Linked DNA regions of Thermobifida alba. The protein of the gene in region 1 interacts with the protein of each later gene in a pairwise test. Links are inferred from orthologs where the notes say so. Each region holds a gene or a part of one and is shown in the gene's direction. Other genes may lie near its edges. The genes, in order: rlmN and ftsZ.

The links.
Region 2: the proteins of rlmN (region 1) and ftsZ interact in binary tests that used the Escherichia coli proteins (3 or more experiments, as listed by UniProt). The link is inferred for Thermobifida alba from one-to-one orthologs.

The regions. Positions count from the first base shown.
Region 1 is NZ_CP051627.1:4,800,510-4,811,712, forward strand. What follows is about bases 2,937-5,881. They hold rlmN (dual-specificity RNA methyltransferase RlmN), read left to right. Parts: upstream 2,937-3,832; coding sequence 3,833-4,930; downstream 4,931-5,881. Other genes in these bases: FOF52_RS21510 (suppressor of fused domain protein), read right to left, coding at 2,937-3,641; FOF52_RS21520 (VTT domain-containing protein), read left to right, coding at 4,950-5,417; FOF52_RS21525 (Lrp/AsnC family transcriptional regulator), read right to left, coding at 5,440-5,881. In the rest of the region: pyrH (UMP kinase), read left to right, coding at 1-491; frr (ribosome recycling factor), read left to right, coding at 547-1,104; FOF52_RS21500 (phosphatidate cytidylyltransferase), read left to right, coding at 1,108-2,067; FOF52_RS21505 (hypothetical protein), read right to left, coding at 2,146-2,502; more of FOF52_RS21510, read right to left, coding at 2,559-2,936; more of FOF52_RS21525, read right to left, coding at 5,882-5,934; FOF52_RS21530 (PucR family transcriptional regulator), read right to left, coding at 6,050-7,660; FOF52_RS21535 (aspartate aminotransferase family protein), read left to right, coding at 7,775-9,064; FOF52_RS21540 (CoA-acylating methylmalonate-semialdehyde dehydrogenase), read left to right, coding at 9,142-10,644; FOF52_RS21545 (hypothetical protein), read right to left, coding at 10,999-11,203.
Region 2 is NZ_CP051627.1:516,967-528,063, forward strand. Bases 20-2,858 are described here. They hold ftsZ (cell division protein FtsZ), read left to right. Parts: upstream 20-661; coding sequence 662-2,056; downstream 2,057-2,858. Other genes in these bases: FOF52_RS02350 (cell division protein FtsQ/DivIB), read left to right, coding at 20-334; pgeF (peptidoglycan editing factor PgeF), read left to right, coding at 2,134-2,856; FOF52_RS02365 (YggS family pyridoxal phosphate-dependent enzyme), read left to right, coding at 2,853-2,858. Outside these bases: more of FOF52_RS02350, read left to right, coding at 1-19; more of FOF52_RS02365, read left to right, coding at 2,859-3,575; FOF52_RS02370 (cell division protein SepF), read left to right, coding at 3,692-4,207; FOF52_RS02375 (YggT family protein), read left to right, coding at 4,247-4,555; FOF52_RS02380 (DivIVA domain-containing protein), read left to right, coding at 4,687-5,553; FOF52_RS02385 (hypothetical protein), read left to right, coding at 5,616-7,025; ileS (isoleucine--tRNA ligase), read right to left, coding at 7,168-10,350; FOF52_RS02395 (divalent-cation tolerance protein CutA), read left to right, coding at 10,726-10,992. UniProt on the Escherichia coli protein: Essential cell division protein that forms a contractile ring structure (Z ring) at the future cell division site. The regulation of the ring assembly controls the timing and the location of cell division.

The DNA.
Region 1 (11,203 bases):
TCGGCACCGTCATCAACTGCCTGGCGCTGCAGGACTTCCTGGAGCGGCTGGGAATCGAGACCCGGGTGCAGACCGCCATCCACATGAGCCAGGTCGCCGAGGCCTACATCCCGCGGCGCGCGATCCGGCACCTGGAGAAGGGCCGCGTCGTCATCTTCGGAGCGGGTCTCGGAGCGCCCTTCTTCTCCACCGACACCGCCGCCGCACAGCGGGCGCTGGAGATCGGCGCGCAGGCCGTGCTCAAGGGGACGCAGGTCGACGGGGTCTACGATTCCGATCCGCGTAAGAACCCTTCGGCGGTCAGGTTCGACCGTCTCGACTACAACGAAGTGCTCACCCGCGGCCTGAAGGTCATGGACGCCACAGCGGTGAGCCTGTGCATGGACAACGGTCTGCCGATCGTGGTCTTCGACCTGATGGGCCAGGGCAACATCCTCCGCGCGGTACAGGGGGAGAAGATCGGCACGATCGTGTGTCCTGCGGACGTCTGACCGGTCTGCCCAGTCCTCGTACTACTCCGGCAAAGCGACACACGGGAGTCCCGAAATGATCGAAGAGACCCTCCTCGAAGCAGAGGAGAAAATGGAGAAGGCCGTCCTCGTCACCAAGGAAGACTTCGCCTCGATCCGTACCGGGCGTCCCAGCCCAGCGACCTTCAGCCGGATCACCGTCGAGTACTACGGAGCGATGACCCCGGTCAACCAGCTCGCCTCGTTCCAGGTGCCCGAACCTCGCATGGTGGTCGTCTCCCCGTTCGACAAGGCGGCGATGCCGGCCATAGAGAAGGCGATCCGCGAGAGCGACCTGGGCGTCAACCCCACCAACGACGGCAACATCATCCGCGTGGTCTTCCCCGAGCTGTCGGAGGAGCGCCGCCGGGAGTACGTCAAGATCGTGCGGGGCAAGGCCGAGGACGGCAGGACGTCCATCCGCAACGTGCGCAGGCACGCCAAGGACGCCATCGACAAGGCCGTCAAAGCCGGTGAGATCGGAGAGGACGAGGGCCACCGCGCCCAGAAGGAGTTGGAGGCGCTCACCCACAAGTACGTCGCGGAGGTCGACGACCTGCTGAAGCACAAGGAAACAGAGCTGCTTGAGGTCTGATCCTTGTCCAACTCCGACTCCTTCGAGGGCGCGACGCCGGAGCGGGGTGGTGAGGACGCGCCCTCGTCCGACGGAACCGGGCGAGGGGCGAACAGCTCCACTGACTCCCACGAGAAGCGCTTCACCCTGCACAAACCCGGCGGTCAGCCCGTGCGTACCGGGCGCAACCTGCCCCTGGCCATCGCCAGCGGGCTGGCGCTGGGCGCGCTCGTCTACCTCGCGATCGTGCCGTATCCCCCCCTGTTCGTCCTCATCACCTCGGCCGCGGTGGTGCTGGGGGTGCGGGAGCTGCGGAGGGCCTTCGCCTCCCGGGACGTCCACCTGACGCTGGTCCCCGTCGTCGCCGGCGGCGTGGCCATGCAGGCCGCGGCCTTCTTCGGTGGCCCGCTCTGGCTGGTCGGGACGCTCGCGGTCGCGGCGATCCTGGGACTGGTGTGGCGGCTGCGCGGCGGGGCCGAGGGGTACGTCCAGGACTCCACGGCCACCCTGTTCACCCTGCTCTATCTGCCGCTGCTGTTGAGCACCTGGCTGCTGCTGCTCGCCGAGCCGGACGGCCGCTGGCGGCTCATCGCCTTCATCGTGGTGACGATCAGCAGCGACATCGGCGGCTACTTCGCGGGCATCCTGTTCGGCCGGCACAAGATGGCGCCGGTGATCAGCCCCAACAAGACGTGGGAGGGCTTCGCCGGGTCGGTCCTGAGCTGCATGGTCGCCGGTGCGCTCACCGTCGGCCTCATGCTGGACGGCCCCGTCTGGGCGGGACTGGTGCTCGGCGCCGCCGTGGTCCTCGCGGCGACCGTGGGCGACCTGATCGAGTCGCTCATCAAACGCGACTTCGGCCTCAAGGACATGGGCTCCTTCATGCCCGGCCACGGCGGACTGCTGGACCGGGTCGACTCGCTGCTCATCGCCGGGCCGGTGGCGTGGATCGTGCTGAGTCTGCTCGTCCCGGTCGCGGGCTGAACCGGGGCCCGTGGGGCCGCGCCACCTCCGTGCCGCGGCCCCGTCGCCCGTCTCCGCGGCGGTGCCGCCCCTCGGGGCTCACAGCCGCGCCGGGGGCTCCTCCAGCAGGCGCTGGCCGCAGATACGGCAGCGCAGCGCGTGCTTGGGGTTGGGCGCCCGGCAGGCCGTGCAGGAGACGGTGCCCAGCCCCTCGTCGATGGCGCGGGCCACGGAACCCAGCGGTTCGTCGGCGAGCGCCGTGTGGGCCGCGCACAGGCCCTCGCAGAACGGCACCACCTGGTCGGGGGAGAGCGTCACGGAACGGCCCGCCCGCGTGGTGATCCGGTAGCCGTCCCGCCCCTGGTCCTCGTGGAAGGTCAGCAGTCCCTCCTGCTGGGCCAGCCGGAGCAGGGTGCTCAGATAGGCGTGGGTGCCGCGTTCGAGCAAGGGAAACAACCGATCTTCCTTCCGTCCACGTGAGGTCAGGCAGGAAACCAGGCTAGACCGTGGGCTCAGCCCAGGATCCAACTGCGCCCCTCCGCGGCGAGTTTGGCGAGGAGGGTCTCGGTGTCGTGCTCCTTGGCGAAGAGGTGCTCGGGGCGGGTGATGGGGACCACCCACAGCCAGTTCACCGGGTCGCCGTGGAACGTCAGCCCCGACAGGTCGGGCGGGGGAGCCCAGTCGGGACCGGCCAGCACACCGGGGTCGGAGACCAGCAGCACCGCCGCGTGGTTGCCGCGCAGCGGGGAGTCCTCGTCGTTGTCCAGCCACTTGATGCTGTGGCCGGGACCGAACCAGGTGACCGCCCGCCACGGGAAGGTGCCCAGCCAACGGAAGATCCGTGCCGCCAGATGGGCCGGGGCGGTGGTCGCCAACGCCAGTTCGATGCGCGCGTAGGCGGAGGTGTCCGCCATGTAGCGGTCCAGGGTGGGCATCCGCTGGCCGCACATGCCCACGGTGCTCAGCACCGTGTAGGGCCGCTCCGGGGTGGGGGGCCGTTCGGAGACGCGGATCAGCGGGTCGTAGCCGTCGGAGACGTCCCAGTAGTGCCCGGTGGGCCCCACCTTTCTGAGGTGGTTGAACACCGAGCGCTGCACGCTGCGCCAGGCGCCGGGGGCGGCACGCCAGGACCAGTACGCCTCGGCGTGCACCACCCGGGGCCACAGCTGCGCCGCCACGTCGTCCAGGGCCCAGGCGTAGGCGCTGCGGCCGATCGCGTCGCGCGAGTAGCCGGGCAGGCCGCGGTCGGCCTCGGCCCATCCCGGGATGATCGCCAGCAGCCCCTCCTCGTCCAGCAGGGCGACCCCGTCGCCCTCCTCGAACCACACCACCCGCAGCCGGGAGGGGTCCAGGGGCGCGCGGCCCTGCGGGTGCTTGGTGTGGGCCGCGGGCATCAGCGGCGCCCGGCCCGCGTACAGGCCGGAGGGGTCGCTGCTCTCCGGCGCGATCTCGTGGTTGGCCAGCCATACCGGGACGCGCACCTGGCCGCGCGGGTCCAGTAGGTAGGCGGCGGTGGTGTGGGTGTCGTACTCGACGATGACCCGGCGACTGCGGTAGGGGCTGGTCTCGTCGAGGAGAACCTGGGTCGGGGCCACACACTCCTCCTCGTCACTCGGTCACCGCGCGAGGGCCTGCCTGCGCCGCATAGTATGGACGACAGTGCCGGTTGGGGGAACACGCCGTCTTGGGGTGAAAGCGCCGTGGTCGGCTCCAAATTACCGCGCACCGCCCGTTTCCACCGGCCCGACCGCCGACAGACACCCTTTTGCGACCTGGACCTGAAGCCATGCCTGCTGAGCTCACCTTCGTAGCGCCGCGCCGGGCCAAACCCCCCCGGCACCTCGCCGACCTCGGTCCCGACGAGCGTCGGGAGGTGGTCGCCGGCCTGGGGGAGAAGCCGTTCCGCGCCAAGCAGTTGGCCCAGCACTACTTCGGCCGCCTGGAGTCGGACGCCACGCGGATGACGGACCTGCCGGCCGCCTCGCGCGAACGGCTGGGCGAGGCGCTGCTGCCCCGCCTGCTCACCCCGGTCAAGCACGTCACCTGCGACGGCGGAATGACCCGCAAGACGCTGTGGCGGGCCTTCGACGGGGTGCTGTTCGAGTCGGTGCTGATGCGCTACCCGGACCGGGTCACCCTGTGCGTGTCGTCCCAGGCGGGCTGCGGTATGAACTGCCCGTTCTGCGCCACCGGGCAGGCCGGGCTCACCCGCAACCTGTCCACCGGCGAGATCGTCGACCAGGTCGTCTCGGTCGCCCGTGACCTGGCGCGCGGCGAGGTCGCGGGCGGTCCCGGCCGGATCAGCAACATCGTCTTCATGGGGATGGGCGAGCCGCTGGCCAACTACCGGCGGGTGCTGGAGTCGGTGCGCCGGATCACCGACCCGGTGCCCGACGGTCTGGGCATCTCCCAGCGGGGCGTCACCGTCTCCACGGTGGGGCTGGTCCCGGCGATCGAGAAGCTCACCGCGGAGCGCCTCCAGGTGCGGCTCGCGGTCTCCCTGCACGCTCCCGACGACGAGCTGCGCGACGAACTCGTTCCGGTCAACAACCGGTGGAAGGTCGCCGAGGTCCTGGACGCCGCCTGGCGGTACGCCGACACCACGGGGCGCCGGGTGTCCATCGAGTACGCCCTGATCCGGGACATCAACGACCAGCCCTGGCGCGCCGACCTGCTCGGCAGGCTGCTGGCGGGGCGGTTGGCGCACGTCAACCTGATCCCGTTGAACCCCACACCGGGGTCCAAGTGGACCGCGTCCCGCCCCGAGGACGAACGGGAGTTCGTACGCAGACTCCAGGCGCGCGGCGTCTCGGTGACGGTCCGCGACACCCGCGGGCAGGAGATCGACGGCGCCTGCGGCCAGCTCGCCGCCTCCGGAGCCTGACCGGGGCCGGGCTGCTCACGTGGCCGAGAGCCTCCTGGCCTTCCTCGTCGCGCTGGTCTCCGCGCTGCTGCCGTTCCTCAACATCGAGGTCTACCTGCTCGGTGTGGCCGCGTTGACGGACGGCGGGTGGCTGCTGGCGGCCGCGGTGGCCGCGGGAGCGGGGCAGACCCTGGGCAAGACGGCCTACTACTACCTGGGGCGGGGGGTGCTCACCGTTTCCTGGCTGCGCCGCAGGGGCCGGACGCCCGGGAGGTGGAGCGCGCGCGTCGCGCGCTGGCGGGACAGGGCTCGGGGGCGCCCGGTGTGGACGGCGGGACTGCTCGCGCTCAGCTCCCTGGCCAGTGTGCCGCCGTTCACGGTGATCTCGGTGCTGGCGGGGACGGTCCGGATGCCGTTGGCGGTCTTCGCGGCGGTGACCCTGGCGACCCGTACTGTCCGGTTCGCGCTGCTGGTCTACGCGCCCGGTGCGGTGGCGGCCCTGCTGTGACGCCGGTGCGTCCGGGGCGGTGCTAGCGCGTTCCCCAGGCGTAGGTCTGTTTGCGCAGCTTCAGGTAGAGGAAGGTCTCGGTGGCGGTGACGGTGGGGACCGCGCGGATGCGGCTGAGGATCTTCAGCAGCTGGTCGTCGTCCTCGGCCACGACCTCCACCAGCAGGTCCAGGGAGCCGGCGGTGATGACGACGTACTCGACGCCGTCCAGGTCGGAGATCGCGTCGGCCACGGCGTTGGGGTCGCCGTTGCAGCGGACGCCGATCATCGCCTGGCGTTTGAAGCCCAGCATCATGGGGTCGGTCACGCCCACCACCTGGACCACTCCGCCCTCCAGGAGGCGCTGGACACGCTGTCGGACCGCGGCTTCGGACAGGCCGACCGCCTTGCCGATCGCCGCGTAGGAGCGCCGTCCGTCCTGCTGGAGCTGCTCGATGATCCGCTTGGCGGTGTCGTCGAGGACCACTCCGCCGCCGTTGCGGCGCGGTGCGGGCGCTGACTCCGGTCCTTCGGCCACCTGTTCCTCCGCTATCGGTTGCTTATATCAGTCAAACTTCAGGAATTGGTTGTCCAGGGTACTCCTGGCAACGGAATCAAAAGTTTCCGTAAGTTTCGTGGTGGTCACGAAAACCCTATCGAGGGAACTGGTCGCGTACGGAGTCCAAGGCGAGGAGCGCGACGTGCAGGGACAGGCAGGTCTCCACCGATTCCAGGTCCGCACCGAGAATATGTGAGATGCGTCTCAGTCTCCCGTAGAAGGCGGGGCGCGACAGGTGCGCCCGGGACGCGGCCAGCGCCTTGTTCCGGCCGGCGTCCAGGTAGTGCCGCAGCACCGAGGTCAGGTCCTCGCCGTGCCGGGCGTCGTGGGCCAGCAGCGGCCCCACCTCGCGCTCCACGTAGGTCTGCACCCGCTCGTCGTCGCGCAGCAGGTGCAGCAGCCCACGCAGACGCAGGTCCGGAAGCCGGTGGTAGGGGCGGTCGGCCGCCCGGTGCACGGCCACGTCGCCCACCTGCCGGGCCTCCAGGAAGGAGGCCCGCACCCGGCGGATGTCGTCGGCGGGAGACCCCACCGCGATCACCGTCCCGGGGCCGACGCGCTCGTGGACCAGCGGGGCGAGCCGGTCCAGGCAGCGCTCCACGTCCTCGGCGGCCGACAGGGACAGCAGGACGCCCACCCGGAGGTCGTCGAGCGAGCCCACCAGGGCGGGCAGCCGCAGTTCCCGGCAGACCCGGGCGACACCCTCGGCGGTGTCGGCGAGCCGGGCCTGCACGGCCAGCCCGGTGCCGGCGTCGCGCAGCCGCAGCACCAGGGCGACCAGGGTGCGGCCGGCCAGCGGAACGCCGACGGCGCGTGCCCGGACCAGCGCCTCCTCCGGATCGGTGTAGGAGCGGTCGATGATGCCCGCGATGATCGTGCGGTGGGTCTGGCGTTCCAGACTCTCCTGGTGGCGTTCCAGCAGCCGCCCCAGTGCCAGCGTCGTCGCCGCGCGCTCCACCAGCGTGGTCTGCAGGGAGGTGGGGGAGGCGCCGCAGACCAGGATGAGCCGCCCCCAGTCCTGGCCGCGCGCGCCCACCGTGGTGACCAGCCAGCCCGTCGCCGGTTCGTGGACGGTGCGCCTGGTGGACCGCACCGACCGGGACCTGCTCTCCCAGGAGGCCAACAGGATGCCGGGGTCCTCGCCGTTGAGGTCGCAGGCCAGCACCTGGTGGGAGAGGTTCTCCAGGAGCACGGGGCAGCCCGACAGCCGGGCCACCTCCCGCAGCACCCGGTCGGGCGGCGCGCCCTCCACGGACAGGTCGGTGAAGACGGTGTGCAGCCGTTCCGAGGCGCGCAGCTCCTCCAACTGCTCGCTGAGCACGCGGCGGTGCACCGCCTCGGTGATCTCCACGAACCGGGTCTCGCGGTGCAGGCAGATCACGGGCACGCCCGCCTGGCGGGCCGCCTCCACCAGCGCGTCGGGCAGCCGCCGCCGGTACTTGCGCCCCAGCTCCACGGCGATCCCGCTGACCCCGGCCCCGGCGAGGTCGGTGACGTAGCGGCGCAGCGCCTCGGTGTCGTCGGGCAGCGCGATCCCGGTGGTCAGCACCAGTTCGCCGCCGCGCAGCAGGTGGGCCAGGTCGGTGACCTCGGCGACGTGCACCCAGCGCACGGGCGCGTCGAGCCGGTCCGCCCCCGTCACGACCCGGGGGCGGGCACGCCGCACCACGGGCAGGTCGAGCACGTCGGCGAGGGAGGGCAGCACGGGCCGAGTGTACAGACAGCAGCCGCCGGACGGTTGACACCATGTCAACCGGAGGGGCCGGAAATCGCCACTGTGCCGCTGGCCAAGGCGGGAGGCAGCGGTGAGACTGGGGGCATGTCGGAACTGCTCGCGCGCCACCGCGCGGTCATGCCCTCGTGGCTGGCCCTGTACTACGAGACGCCCATCGAGATCGTCAGCGGCAAGGGGAACCGGGTCGTCGACGCCGACGGCAACACCTACCTGGACTTCTTCGCCGGGATCGTCACCAACATGCTCGGCTACGACGTGGCGGAGGTCCGGGAGGCCGTGGAGGCCCAGCTGGCCCGCGGCGTCGTGCACACCTCCACCCTGTACCTGCTGCGCGGACAGGTGGAGCTGGCCGAGAAGATCGCCCGCCTCTCCGGCATCCCCGACGCGAAGGTGTTCTTCACCAACTCCGGCACCGAGGCCAACGAGACGGCGCTGCTGCTGGCCACCCACGCACGCGGCAGCGACCAGGTGCTGGCCCTGCGCAACAGCTACCACGGACGCTCCTACGGCACCATCGCGGTCACCGGCAACCGGGGCTGGAAGAACTCCTCGCTGTCCCCGCTCAACGTGCACTACCTGCACGGCACCGACCGCTCCCACCCGGCCTTCGCGCACCTGTCCGACGCCGAGTACATCGACGTGTGCGTGGCCGACCTGCGGGAGGTGCTCAGCACCACGGCTCCGAACGTGGCCTGCCTGATCGCCGAGCCCGTCCAGGGGGTCGGCGGGTTCGCGATGCCCCCGGACGGGCTGTTCGCGGCCTACCGGGAGGTCCTCGACGAACAGGGCATCCTGTTCGTCTCCGACGAGGTGCAGACCGGTTGGGGACGCACCGGCTCCAGCTTCTGGGGGATCGGCAACCACGGCGTCACCCCCGACGCGATGACCTTCGCCAAGGGGCTGGGCAACGGGTTCGCCATCGGCGGCGTGGTGGCCCGCGGGGACCTGATGGACGCCCTGCCCGCCAACGGGGTCGCCACCTTCGGCGGCAATCCGATCGCCACCGCCGCGGCCAACGCCACCCTCGACTACGTGCTCGACCACGACCTGCAGGCCAACGCGGCACGGCTGGGGCCGCTGGTGCTGGACCGGCTCGCCCCGCTGAGGGGACTGCCCGCGGTGGGCGCGGTGCGCGGCAGGGGACTGATGTTCGCCATCGACATGGCCGACCCGGCCTCCGGCGCCCCCGCTCCCGAACTGGCCGCCGCCGTGCTGGAGGAGACCCGCAGCCGCGGCCTGCTCGTCGGCAAGGGCGGACTGCACGGCCACACCCTGCGCATGGCGCCGCCGCTCACCCTCACCCGGGAGGAGGCCGAGGAGGGGGCGGACATCCTCGTCGAGGCCGTCACCTCGGTCAACGACGCGGCCGCCTGAACCGACGGGGCGCGGCCCCTCCGCACCCGGGCCGTGCCCCCGCCCCGCACACCCTCTCGTCGACGAAGAAGGTTCCGTTGTCTGTCAAGCACGTCTCACACTGGATCGGCGGCAAGCCCTGGCAGGGGCCGTCCGAACGCCGCGGCGACATCTACAACCCGGCCACCGGGCGCGTCTCGGGAACGGTCGACCTCGCCGGACCGGACGAGGTGGCCGCCGCGGTGGCGGCCGCCAGGGAGGCCTTCCCGGCCTGGCGGGACACCTCGCTGTCCCGGCGCACCGAGATCATGTTCGCCTTCCGCGAGCTGGTCCGCGCCCACCGCGACGAACTGGCCCGCATCATCAGCGCCGAGCACGGCAAGGTCGTCTCCGACGCGCTGGGCGAGGTCTCCCGCGGGCTGGAGGTCGTGGAGTTCGCCTGCGGCATCCCGCACCTGCTCAAGGGCGGCTACTCGGAGAACGTCTCCACCCGGGTCGACGCCTACTCCATCCTGCAGCCGCTGGGCGTGGTCACCGCGATCTCCCCGTTCAACTTCCCCGCGATGGTGCCGATGTGGCTGTTCCCCGTCGCCATCGCCTGCGGCAACACCTTCGTGCTCAAGCCGAGCGAGAAGGACCCCTCGGCCCCGGTCCGCCTGGCCGAGCTGTGGGCCGAGGCGGGGCTGCCCGACGGCGTGTTCAACGTGGTGCACGGCGCGAAGGAGGCGGTCGACGCGCTGCTGGTCCACGAGGACGTCAAAGCGGTCAGCTTCGTCGGTTCCACGCCGATCGCGCGCTACGTCTACGCCACCGCGGCGGCCCACGGCAAACGGGTGCAGGCGCTGGGCGGGGCCAAGAACCACATGGTGGTGCTGCCCGACGCCGACCTGGACCTGGCCGCCGACGCCGCGGTCTCGGCGGGGTTCGGCTCGGCGGGGGAGCGGTGCATGGCGATCTCGGCGGTCGTGGCCGTCGGCGGGATCGCCGACGACCTGCTGGCCGGGATCAGGCAGCGGGTGGAGCGGCTGCGGGTGGGCCCCGGGGACGACGCGCGCAGCGAGATGGGGCCGCTGGTGACGCGCGAGCACCGCGACCGGGTCGCCTCCTACCTGGAGGCGGGGGTGCGCGAGGGCGCGACCCTGGCGGTCGACGGCCGCGTGCACCCGGTGCTCGGCGGCGAACGCGGCGGGTTCTGGCTGGGCCCGTCGGTGCTGGACCACGTCACCCCCGAGATGTCGTGCTACCGCGACGAGATCTTCGGGCCGGTGCTGTCGATCCTGCGGGTCGACTCCTACGAGGAGGCGGTCGACCTCGTCAACGCCAACCCCTACGGCAACGGGACCGCGATCTTCACCAACGACGGCGGCGCGGCGCGGCGCTTCCAGAACGAGGTGGAGGTGGGCATGGTCGGCATCAACGTGCCCATCCCGGTGCCGATGGCCTACTACTCCTTCGGCGGCTGGAAGAACTCGCTGTTCGGCGATTCACACGCGCACGGAACGGAGGGCGTGCACTTCTACACCCGCACCAAGGCGGTCACCGCGCGCTGGCTCGACCCCAGTCACGGCGGGGTCAACCTCGGCTTTCCCACCAACGGCTGAGGCTCCGCAACCGTCGAAACGGCGGTCTCGCGCACGAATCGACAGCGGATTCTCCCAGTGGTGATCAGTTGCCCGCTGCTCGGAGTATCGTGGTTGCCGGTTCGCCGCTCCGGGGACTGCCGTTTCGTCCGTGCCCCGGTGAGCGGCGCGGACCACGAGGAGATGCGCCCGATTCCTCTCCCCCCTCCGGGATTAGGGCGCACGGTGAAGGGGTGCTCCGGGCAGCCTCTCCCCCCAGCCCGGAGTACTCCTTCCACCCTGCCACCGCGCCCCGTCGAGGTGCGGCGGCCGGTGCCGCCGTGCCTCCTCCTCCCCGGCGGGAGGGCGCCCGCGGCGGAGCCGAACACCCTCCGGTCAGTGCGTGGCGAGCAGGTGGCGGTCGAAGGGGTCGGTGTGGTGGTCGGCGGCCAGTCGGGCGCACTCGGAGCACCCGTAGACCCGGGTGCCGTCGGGCAGCACCCCCAGTTGCTGGCGCGGCCGCGGCCATCTCGCGTGGCAGACGACGCAGGCATCCCCCATGACCTGCGCGTCGCTGAGTCCTTCCGGTGCGACGACGTAA
Region 2 (11,097 bases), 4.3 Mb from region 1 along the record:
GGAGGGGGTGGCGGTGACGCGGACCGACACCCGCCCCGAGGACCATCCCCTGGTCCGGGTCTCGGGCGAGGTCGAGGGGAACCCCGCCGTGGCCGAGAGCTGCCTGGTCGTCGAAGCGCTGCCGGACCCGTTGGCGGCCGCGGTCGACACGGTCGTGGCGACCGACCGCGCCCGCATCACACTGGAACTCGCCGACGGCTCCACCGTGATGTGGGGGGACGCCGGGCGGGCGGCCGACAAGGCCCGGGCGTTGGAGGTGCTCATGGAGCAGCACCCCCCCGAACCGGGACGCCACTACGACGTCAGCGCGGAGGGCGTGGCGGTCGTGCGGTGACCCGTCCGCGCGACACGCCGATAGGCTGAAGTCGGTGGTTAGTTGCCCGTTACCAGGGTGGCGGCTTACTGTCGGAAAGCACAGTCTTTAGTTGACATAACTACGAGCACCCCCGTGCCACCGTGTGGCGCGGACGGGGACACGGACGTGCCCGCACGGTCCGCACCCCCGGCTCCCGGGCGGCTCCACGGAGACGCCCGGAACCACCGAAGCAAGCAGAACCGGACAGCTTTCGCGCCGATCCGGATCCGGGAGGGACGCCCCCCACGGCCGCTCCTCCCGGAGGGTCGGCGGAGTTGGCAAGAGCGAGCGGAAAGGCCCCTCGTCGTGGCAGCACCGCAGAACTACCTCGCGGTCATCAAAGTCGTCGGAATCGGCGGCGGCGGTGTCAACGCCGTCAATCGCATGATCGAAGAGGGTCTCAAGGGCGTCGAATTCATCGCCATCAACACCGACGCTCAGGCGCTGCTCATGAGCGACGCCGACGTCAAGCTCGACGTCGGCCGGGAACTCACCCGAGGTCTGGGAGCGGGCGCCAACCCCGATGTGGGACGCAAGGCGGCCGAGGACCACCGCGAGGAGATCGAGGAGGTCCTCAAGGGCGCCGACATGGTCTTCGTGACCGCGGGAGAGGGCGGCGGCACGGGAACCGGGGGCGCCCCGGTGGTCGCCAACATCGCCCGCTCCCTGGGGGCGCTCACCATCGGCGTGGTCACCCGCCCCTTCGGCTTCGAGGGCAAACGGCGCGCCACCCAGGCCGAGGCGGGCATCGCGATGCTGCGGGAGGAGGTCGACACGCTCATCGTCATCCCCAACGACCGGCTCCTGTCGATCTCGGACCGGCAGGTCAGCGTCCTGGACGCGTTCAAGGCCGCCGACCAGGTGCTGCTGTCGGGCGTGCAGGGCATCACCGACCTGATCACCACGCCCGGCCTGATCAACCTGGACTTCGCCGACGTCAAGTCGGTCATGTCGGGGGCCGGGTCGGCGCTCATGGGCATCGGTTCGGCGCGCGGGGACGACCGCGCCGTCGCCGCGGCCGAGATGGCGATCTCCTCGCCCCTGCTGGAGGCCAGCATCGACGGCGCCCACGGGGTGCTGCTGTCCATCCAGGGAGGTTCGGACCTGGGGCTGTTCGAGATCAACGAGGCGGCCCAGCTGGTGGCGAACTCCGCGGCCCCGGAGGCCAACATCATCTTCGGCGCGGTCATCGACGACGCGCTCGGCGACGAGGTGCGGGTCACGGTCATAGCGGCCGGGTTCGACGAACCCCAGGTAGAGGCGGCGCCCCCGCCCCGGGCGGCGAGCGTGCCCGCACCGCCGTCGCGGGAGCGGCGACCGGAGCCGCCCGCCCCGGTGGCTCCGCCCGCCGCGCCCCGCGCGGCGGAACCCCCCCGCTCCAGCCGGCCGTCCCTGCCCGAGTCCACCGTCCGTCCCGCCCCCGAACCGGTCCGCGAGGTCGAGGCGGCGCCCGAGCCGCCCAAGGCGGAGGAGCCGCCGGCCGACGCCGCGCCGACCGCCGAGGACGGGGACAACCGGGAGAACCGGGAGGAGGAGCGGCCCTACCGGCCGGGGAGCATCCACCCGCTGGGGGACAGCGGGTACAGCCGCCCCCGCGCCTCCGACAGCCCGTTCTCCCGGACCGGCGAGATCCCCACGCCGCGGCGCCGCGTGGTCTTCGACGAGGGGGACGACCTCGACGTCCCCGACTTCCTCAAGTAGTCGTGCTTCCGGCCGGCCCGCCCGGGGCCGGCCGCGCCGTTCGCTCCCCCACGAATCGGATAGGAGGTGCTCGCGGGATGAGCACCGTGGTCGAGTTGGCCCCCGGAGTGCGTGCCGGGTTCACCGGCCGCGCCGGCGGAGTCAGCCGGGAGCCGTACGCGACCCTGAACCTGGGCGGCCACGTCGGGGACGACCCCGAGGCGGTGGCCGAGAACCGGAGGCGGGCCGCGCGCGGTTTCGGGCTCTCCCCGGACCGCGTGGTGTGGATGAACCAGGTGCACGGTGCCGACGCGGTGACCGTCACCGGTCCCGGCCACGCCGGGGACGTGGACGCGGTCGTCACCGCCGAGGCGGGGCTGGCCCTCGCCGTCCTGGTGGCCGACTGCCTGCCGCTGCTGGTCGCCGACGCCGAGGCGGGAGTCGTCGGCGCGGCGCACTCGGGACGTCCGGGCATGGCGGCGGGGGTGGTGAGCGCGCTGCTCGCGGAGATGGCGCGGCACGGTGCGCGTCCCGAGCGGTGCGCCGCACTGCTGGGACCGGTCATCTGCGGACGCTGCTACGAGGTGCCCCGGCCGATGCAGGACGAGGTGGCCCGCGCCGTTCCGGAGGCCCGGTGCACCACCGGGGCGGGCACCCCGGGGGTGGACATCCGGGCGGGAGTCACCGCACAGCTGAAGAATCTGGGCGTGGCGAACATCACTCATGACGCCCGGTGCACCAGGGAGAGCCCCGACCTGTTCTCGTACCGGAGGGAGTCGACCACCGGCCGGTTCGCCGGATACGTCTGGAGGGTCCCATGAGCGGGGAAGCGCGACGCACGCAGCTCGCCGCGAACCTGCAGCAGGTGCGGGAGCGGGTGGCCGCCGCCTGCACGGCGGCCGGACGCAGGCCCGAGGAGGTCCGCGTCATCGCGGTGACGAAGCAGTATCCCGCCTCCGACGTGCGCATCCTGGCCGAACTGGGCGTGCGCGACGTGGGCGAGAACCGCGACCAGGAGGCTGCGCCGAAGGCCACAGAATGCCGTGATCTCGATCTCGTCTGGCACTTCGTCGGACAGTTGCAGACGAACAAGGCCCGCTCGGTGGTGCGCTACGCCGACGTGGTCCACTCGGTGGACCGGCTCCGGCTGGTCACGGAGCTGGGACGCCGGGTCCGCGCCGCGGGGCGGACCCTGACCTGCCTGGTGCAGGTCAACCTGGATCCCGAGTCGGAGCAGGGAGTGCTCGGCCCCCGGGGCGGCGCCGATCCGGCGGACGTGCCGGGCCTGGCCGAGGCGATCGAGGCCGAGGAGGGGCTGTCCCTGGGGGGTGTGATGGCCGTCGCACCGCGGCAGGGCGATCCGCGGGCGGCCTTCGACCGGCTCAAAGCGGTCGCCGACGATCTGCAGGCTCGCTACCCTCATGCCACGGTGGTCTCCGCGGGGATGAGCGGGGATCTGGAAGCCGCGGTGGAACGGGGCGCGACACATCTGAGAATCGGTACGGCGTTGCTTGGCAATCGGGGGTTGATCGTGGGGTAATGTCCCCAGATGACTCTGGGGCACACGCTGTTCCCGCCGCTCAGGGGTGGATGGGGACCGAATCCATCGACAAGTCATCTGCGGTGAATCACCACAGGGACGACGGAGGACAAGAGATGGCCGGCGCGATGCGCAAGATGGCGGTCTACCTCGGCCTCGTGGAGGACGACCGTTACGATCACCGTTATGCGGACGAATACGATGACTTCGAGGACTTCGACGAGGCCGCCGACGAGCGGCCCGGTCGGGAGCGCGGTCCCCGTGACGACGCCCGGGGCGACTCCGTGAAGGATTCGGTCGATCACTCCTCGTCACGCAACGAGCGGCGTTCTCCAGCCCCCGCCACCGCAGACCTCGCCCGGATCACGACACTCCATCCCCGGACCTACAACGAAGCGCGTACTATCGGAGAGCATTTCCGTGAGGGCATTCCGGTGATCATGAACCTCACCGAGATGGTCGACAGTGACGCCAAGCGACTGGTCGACTTCGCGGCGGGGCTGATCTTCGGCCTGCACGGAAGCATCGAACGCGTGACCAACAAGGTGTTCCTGTTGTCTCCGGCTAATGTTGAGGTGACCGCTGAAGACAAAGCACGTATCGCTGAGCGAGGGTTCTTCAATCAGAGTTAGCGCAGCACACACATCCAGCGAGGCAGCCGGAGTACGGGAGTGAACATCGTCCAAGTCGTGCTCGGCAACGTTCTGATCTTCGTCCTGTACCTCTTCCTGTTCGCCCTGATCGGGCGGCTGGTGTTCGACCTGGTTCAGATGTATGCCAGATCATGGCGGCCCGCCGGATTGGTACTGGTCCTGGCCGAGACGGTGTACACGGTCACGGACCCGCCGCTCAAGTTCCTGCGTCGCTTCATCAAACCCATCCGGTTGGGGAGTGTCGCGCTCGACTTGAGCTTCATGATCCTGTTCCTTGTGGTGTCGATCCTCCTCCAGGTCGTGACGTCTGTTGTCGTGACCATGTAGCGAGACCCGAGACGGCAGAAAGGTAGGCTCCGGTTCCGATACATGAGTCTTGGTCATGATCTGGAGTGCCATAAGGTCACGATCAGGTAGCGTCCCTACGGACAGAGTCCAAGCGCGCCAAGGAGACGAACATGCCGCTGACACCTGCGGATGTACGCAATAAACAGTTCAGTACGACCCGGCTGCGGCCGGGATACGACGAAGAAGAGGTCGACGCCTTCCTCGACGAGGTCGAAGCCGAACTCGATCGTCTGATCCAGGAGAACGAGGAGCTGCGCGGCAAGCTCGCCGAGTGCCTGCGTGGCAAGGTTCCCCCCGCGGGAATGAACGACTTCCAGCCCCAGGAACCCCCTGTTCCCCAGGAGGCCCCCCAGGCCGAGATGCCGATGCGGCAGCCCGAGCCGATGCGGCCGCCCGAGCCCGCCCCGGCTCCCGCCCAGGCCATGGGACTGCCCGGCGGTGAGGACAACATGGACACCGCCGCACGGGTTCTGGCCCTCGCCCAGCAGACCGCCGACCAGGCCATCTCCGACGCCCGTCGGGAGGCCGACGAGACGCTGGGCCGTGCCCGCCACGAGGCCGAGGACATTCTCGGCAAGGCCCGCCGCCAGGCCGAGCAGATCATCAACGAGGCCCGCGCCCGGTCGGAGAACCTGGACCGCGACGCCCAGGAGCGGCACCGCCAGGTCATGGGGTCGCTCGTGCAGCAGCGCGACGAGCTGGAGCACAAGGTCGCCGTGCTCAAGGACTTCGAGCGCGAGTACCGCAGCCGCCTCAAGGACTACTTCGAACGGCAGCTGAGGGAGCTCAACGAGGGGGCACCCGGCTACGACAGCAACCCGAACACCACGGGTGGTTTCCAGACGATGTCGCCTCCCACCGGAGGCAGCCCGTCGCTGCAGCACACCAGTCCGGGAGGGGGCGCCACGAACCCGTTCGCCTCACCCGAACCGGCACCGCACGGCTACCACCCGAACGACCCGCACGACCGTCACTGACCGACGGTCCACGGGACGCACGGTCCAATCCGATCCCTGACCCCTGAGAAGGCGTTCACCCGGTGATCATCGTCTGCCTGGTGCTGGTCGTAGCGGCGTTCGTCGTGATCGGCGTGGCACTGGCGCTCGCAGAGCTGACTCTGGTCAACATCGCGCTCGGGCTCGGCGGCCTGGCCGCCGTGCTGCTCGCGGTGGAGTTCGTCCGCAACAGGAGAACCCTGTTCGGGCAGGGCCGTGCGGAGTCGCCGCCCGATCACCGGACTCCCGGACTCCACGGGGCCGTGACGGGACAGGTGCGGACGGACGATTTGGGGAAGGCGTCCGTCCAGTCTCCGAGCACGGTTGCGACCACCGGCCGGGCGGTCCCGACCGCCGATGTCGGCGGTCCTCCCGTGGCCGTCCAGGACGCCGGGGACAGGATCGTGGTGGCCGAGCCCTCCGTCCCCGCGCCGGTTTCCGGACCGGTGCGGGCGGCTTCCGCCCCGTCCCCCGCCGTCGAGACCGAGGTCTCCGGCGCGGGCGGGTCCCGGGCGGAGCCGCACGGGCCGACCCCGGTCGACAGCCCGGAGGAGGAGGCCGAGACCGTCCGCACGGAGTCGGAGACCGCCTCCGAGGAGGCCGCCTCCGACGACACGGACGGCGAAGGGACAGCAGGGGACGGCGGCCCCGACGAGGTCGCCGCCTCCGACACGAACGCCGCCCCCGAGGAGGGCGACGACCCTGACGAGAGCGCCGCCCCCGAGGAGGCGGACGCAGACCTTCCCCCGGACGGGAGCGGCACCGACGACGCCGCAGCGGACCCCGGGACCGCTCGGACCCCGGACGCCGGCGCCACCCAGGTCCTGCCGGTCCTCACCGGTGAACCGCACGGGTCCACCGCGGTGGAGGACCGCGACCCCGCCGACACAACGACCGGGGACGGGGACGCCCCCGAGGAGACCCCCGAAACCCGTTCCGAGGACGACGCCGCAGCGGACACCGGTCCCCGCGACAGCGACGACCCCGAAGCCCCTGCCGAGGAGACCCCGGAGGCCGACCCCGACGCCGCAGCGGACACCGGCTCCCGCGACGCTGCCGTGGCCGGCACCGCCGTCGACGAACCCGAGGCCCGCACCACCGGACACGACGGCTCCGACGACGCGGACACCGCGGACGGACCGGACACCGACCCCGCCGGGACGGAGACCGACGAGACGGACGCGATCGCGTTCCGCGAGCCGGCCGAGTGGGACCCGCCCTTCACCCTGCCCTCCAGGGAGCAGCGGGAGAACAAGAACGTCTCCGCCGCGGCCATCGCCGCGCTCGCCGCCCGGTGGACCCCCACCGGCGACGACCTGGCCTCCGACACCGGGACCACCGAAACGGAGCGGACCGGCTCCGACGACGGTGCCCCTCCCGGCTCCGACGGGGACGCCCCCGCGGCCGACGCGCCCCGCGGCAGCACGGCCGCGCCCAAGGACCCCGAGGACTGACCCCGCGCCTTCCAGCCCTTCCCGACCGCTCCCGACCCCCGCAGAAGGCGGAGAGGAGAGCGACCGTACCGACGTCCCCGACTCCGCGGACAGCGGCGGGGCCGCGGACCCGGTCGGTCCGCGGCCCCGCCGCCGGTTCCGGTCAGGCCCTGCGCAGCCGCAGGGTGATGCCGAACTCCTCCGAGACCACCTCGTGGGCGTCCGCCGCACCGGGCCCCTCGGTGAAGGACACCGCCAGCACCTCGCCGCTGATCGTCTCCGCGTGCTCGACCATCGCCTGCGCGGTCGTCGCGTCGGTGGCCGACCACCACAGGTCGATGCGGTCGGAGATGTCCAGGCCGCTGGACTTGCGGGCGTCCTGCACCAGCCGGACCACCTCGCGGGCCAGACCGGCGCGGCGCAGCTCCGGCGTCAGCTCCAGGTCCAGCGCCACCGTCTCACCGGCCTCCGAGGCCACCGCCCAGCCCTCCCGCGGCTGCTCGGTGACCAGCACCTCCTCGGCGGAGAGCGCGACCTGCTCGCCGTCGACGTCCACGGTGGCCGAGCCCTCGGCGCGCAGCCGCTCCACCAGCGCCTTGGCGTCGGCGGCCTGGAGGGCCTTGGCGACCCGCGGGGTGCCCTTGCCGAACCGCTTGCCCAGCGCCCGGAAGTTCGGCTTGACCGAGTAGTCCACCAGGTCGCCGCCGACCACCGACAGCGGGTCGAGCTGCAGCACGTTCAGCTCCTCGGAGATCTGCGCCCGCAGCTGCTCGGGCAGCCCCTCGAAGCCCCGGGCGCCCACGACGGCCCGCGCCAGCGGCTGCCGGACCCGCTGCCCGGAGTCCACCCGCGCGGCCCGCCCCAGCTCCACCAGGCGGCGCACCAGCGCCATCTGCTCCGACAGCTCCGGGTCGATCAGCGACTCCTCGGCCTTCGGCCACGACGCCAGGTGCACCGACTCCGGCGCGTCGGGACGGCGCAGCGCCTGCCACACGTGGTCGGTGATGAACGGCACGATCGGAGCCATCAGCAGGGTGACGGTCTCCAGGCACTCGAACAGCGTCGCGAACGCCGACGCCCCCTCGGGCGTGTCCGCGCCCGCCCAGAAGCGGCGGCGCGACCGGCGCACGTACCAGTTGGACAGGTCGTCGACGAACGCGGTCAGCGCGCGGCCCGCGACCGCCGTGTCGAACCGCTCCAGCGCCTCGTCGACCGTCTTGACCAGCGAGTGCAGCTCCGACAGCAGCCAGCGGTCCAGCAGCGGCCGCTCGGCGGGAGGAGGCGCCTCGGCGAGCCGCTCGTGGCTCCACCCCTCGCCCGCGCCCGCGTACAGGGTGAAGAAGGACGCCGAGTTGTAGTAGGTCAGCAGGACCTTGCGGACGATCTCCTCCAGCACGGTGTGGCCCACCCGGCGCGGCATCCACGGCGAGCCGCTGGCCGCCATGAACCAGCGCAGCGCGTCGGCACCGTGCCGGTCCATCACCGGCATCGGCTCCAGGATGTTGCCGAGGTGCTTGCTCATCTTGCGGCCGTCCTCGGCGAGGATGTGGCCCAGGCAGACCACGTTCTCGTAGGAGGAGTGGCCGAACACCAGCGTGCTGACCGCCATCATCGAGTAGAACCAGCCGCGGGTCTGGTCGATGGCCTCGCAGATGTACTGGCCGGGGAAGTTCGCCTGGAACTTCTCCAGGTTGCGGTGCGGGGCGCCCCACTGTGCGAACGGCATCGCGCCGGAGTCGAACCACACGTCGATGACCTCCGGCACCCGGCGGGCCACCCGCTGCTCCAGCGGCAGCGACGGGTCGGCGTCGGGGTCGGGGATGACGATGTCGTCCACGTAGGGGCGGTGCGGGTCGAGGTCGGACAGGTCCTGCCCGCTCAGCTCGCTCAGCTCCGCCAGGGAGCCCACGCAGATCTGCCGCCCGTCGGGGAACTCCCAGATCGGCAGCGGGGTGCCCCAGTAGCGGCTGCGGGACAGCGCCCAGTCGACGTTGTTGCGCAGCCACTCGCCGTAGCGGCCGTCCTTGACGTTGGCCGGCACCCAGTTGGTCTTCGCGTTCTCCGCGAGCAGCTGCTCCTTGATCGCGGTGGTCTTGATGTACCAGGACGGCACCGCGTAGTACAGCAGCGCGGTGTGGCAGCGCCAGCAGTGCGGATAGCTGTGCTCGTACGACAGGTGCGCGAACAGCAGGCCGCGCTCGTCCAGGTCGGCGACGAGCGCCCGGTCGGCGGTCTTGAAGAACACGCCGCCCACCAGGGCCAGGTGCTCCTCGAAGGTGCCGTCGGCGCGCACCGGGTTGACCACGGGCAGCCCGTAGGCGCGGCAGACCTGCATGTCGTCGGCGCCGAAGGCGGGCGCCTGGTGGACCAGGCCGGTGCCGTCCTCGACGGTGACGTAGTCGCCGAGCACCACGAAGTGCGCGGGCGTGTCGAACTCCACCAGCTCGAACGGGCGCTGGTAGGTCCAGCGTTCCATCTCGGCGCCCTTGAACCGCTGCCCGGTGGGCTCCCAGCCCTCGCCGAGCGCCGCACCGACCAGCGGCTCGGCCACGACCAGCCGTTCGGAGCCGTTGGTGGCCACCACGTAGTCCACCTCGGGGTGCACCGCCACGGCGGTGTTGGACACCAGGGTCCACGGGGTGGTGGTCCACACCAGCAGCGCCGCCTCGCCGGCCAGCGGTCCGGAGGTCAGCGGGAAGCGCACGTACACCGACGGGTCGGTGACGGTCTCATAGCCCTGCGCCAGCTCGTGGTCGGACAGCGTGGTGCCGCAGCGCGGACAGTACGGGCTGATCCGGTAGTCCTGCACCAGCAGGCCCTTGTCCCAGATCTGCTTGAGCGCCCACCACACCGACTCCACGTACTCGCGGTCCATGGTGCGGTAGGCCTCGTCCATGTTGACCCAGTAGCCCATGCGCCGCGTCATCTCGGTGAACGCGTCCACGTTGCGCAGCACCGACTCGCGGCAGCGGGCGTTGAACTCGGCGACGCCGAACGCCTCGATGTCCTTCTTGCCGGAGATCCCCAGTTCCTTCTCCACGGCGACCTCGACGGGCAGGCCGTGGCAGTCCCAGCCGGCCTTGCGCTCGACGTGGAAGCCCTTCATCGTCTTGAACCGGGGGAAGAGGTCCTTGAACACGCGCGCCTCGACGTGGTGCACGCCGGGGGTGCCGTTCGCGGTGGGGGGACCCTCGAAGAACACCCAGTTCGGGCCGCCCTGTGTCTGCTCCAGGGACCGTTCGAAGATCTTGTGCTCCGCCCAGCGCCGCAGCACCTCGTGCTCCATCGAGGGCAGGTCGATCTGGGCGGGCAGCGCGGGGAACGGTCGGGTCGACTCTTTCGACACGTGGCGTACCTTTCCATCAGGGGTGCTGTCACCTGACGGAGGGACGAGGCGGCGAGGCCCCGCGGTACCACCCTCCTTGGCCGCGCGGCCGACGCGCCGCGCGTCCCACTTCGTTCCTGACGCTGCCGGGTCTACTGGGCGCCTACGCGGGACGCCGTTCTTCCGGCGGCTCCGGGGTGATCTTCCCGTGCGGGCATGCCCCCGGGCTTCCACCGTCCCCGGGTCGCTCGCGGCTGTGTCCGCCGGTACTCGTCCCCATCAACGCCTTGCTGGCTTGAGGATAACCCACCGCGGGACGCCGGAACGCGCTGTTTTCCGGCCGTGACGTGGTGGGGGCATACTTGCGCCGGAATCCGCGAGACCGAGGAGAGACAGGTGACACGACAGACCCACGAGGGCGCCGTGCTGGTGACCCTGGCGGAGCGCGACGCCGCCGAGGAACTGGCCGAACAACTGCTGGAGCAGGGCTACGCGCCGTGCACGGTGCACCGGGACATGTACGCGGGCGAGGACGACGACGAGGACGTCGACTGGGTGGTGGAGGTGCGCACCGGACCGGGCGGCGCCCCCGCCGTCATGGACGAGGACGGCCTGTCCGCGCTGGCCGAGGAGTACGGCGGGTTCACCCACGTCGAGGAGTAGCGGCGGTTCGCACGGCCCTGGAAGGAGGAGCCGTGCGGGCGCATACAATGAGGCTGGCCCGCACGCCGCGCGGACGGGACAGCCGCGAGAGTACAGAAGCGGCGG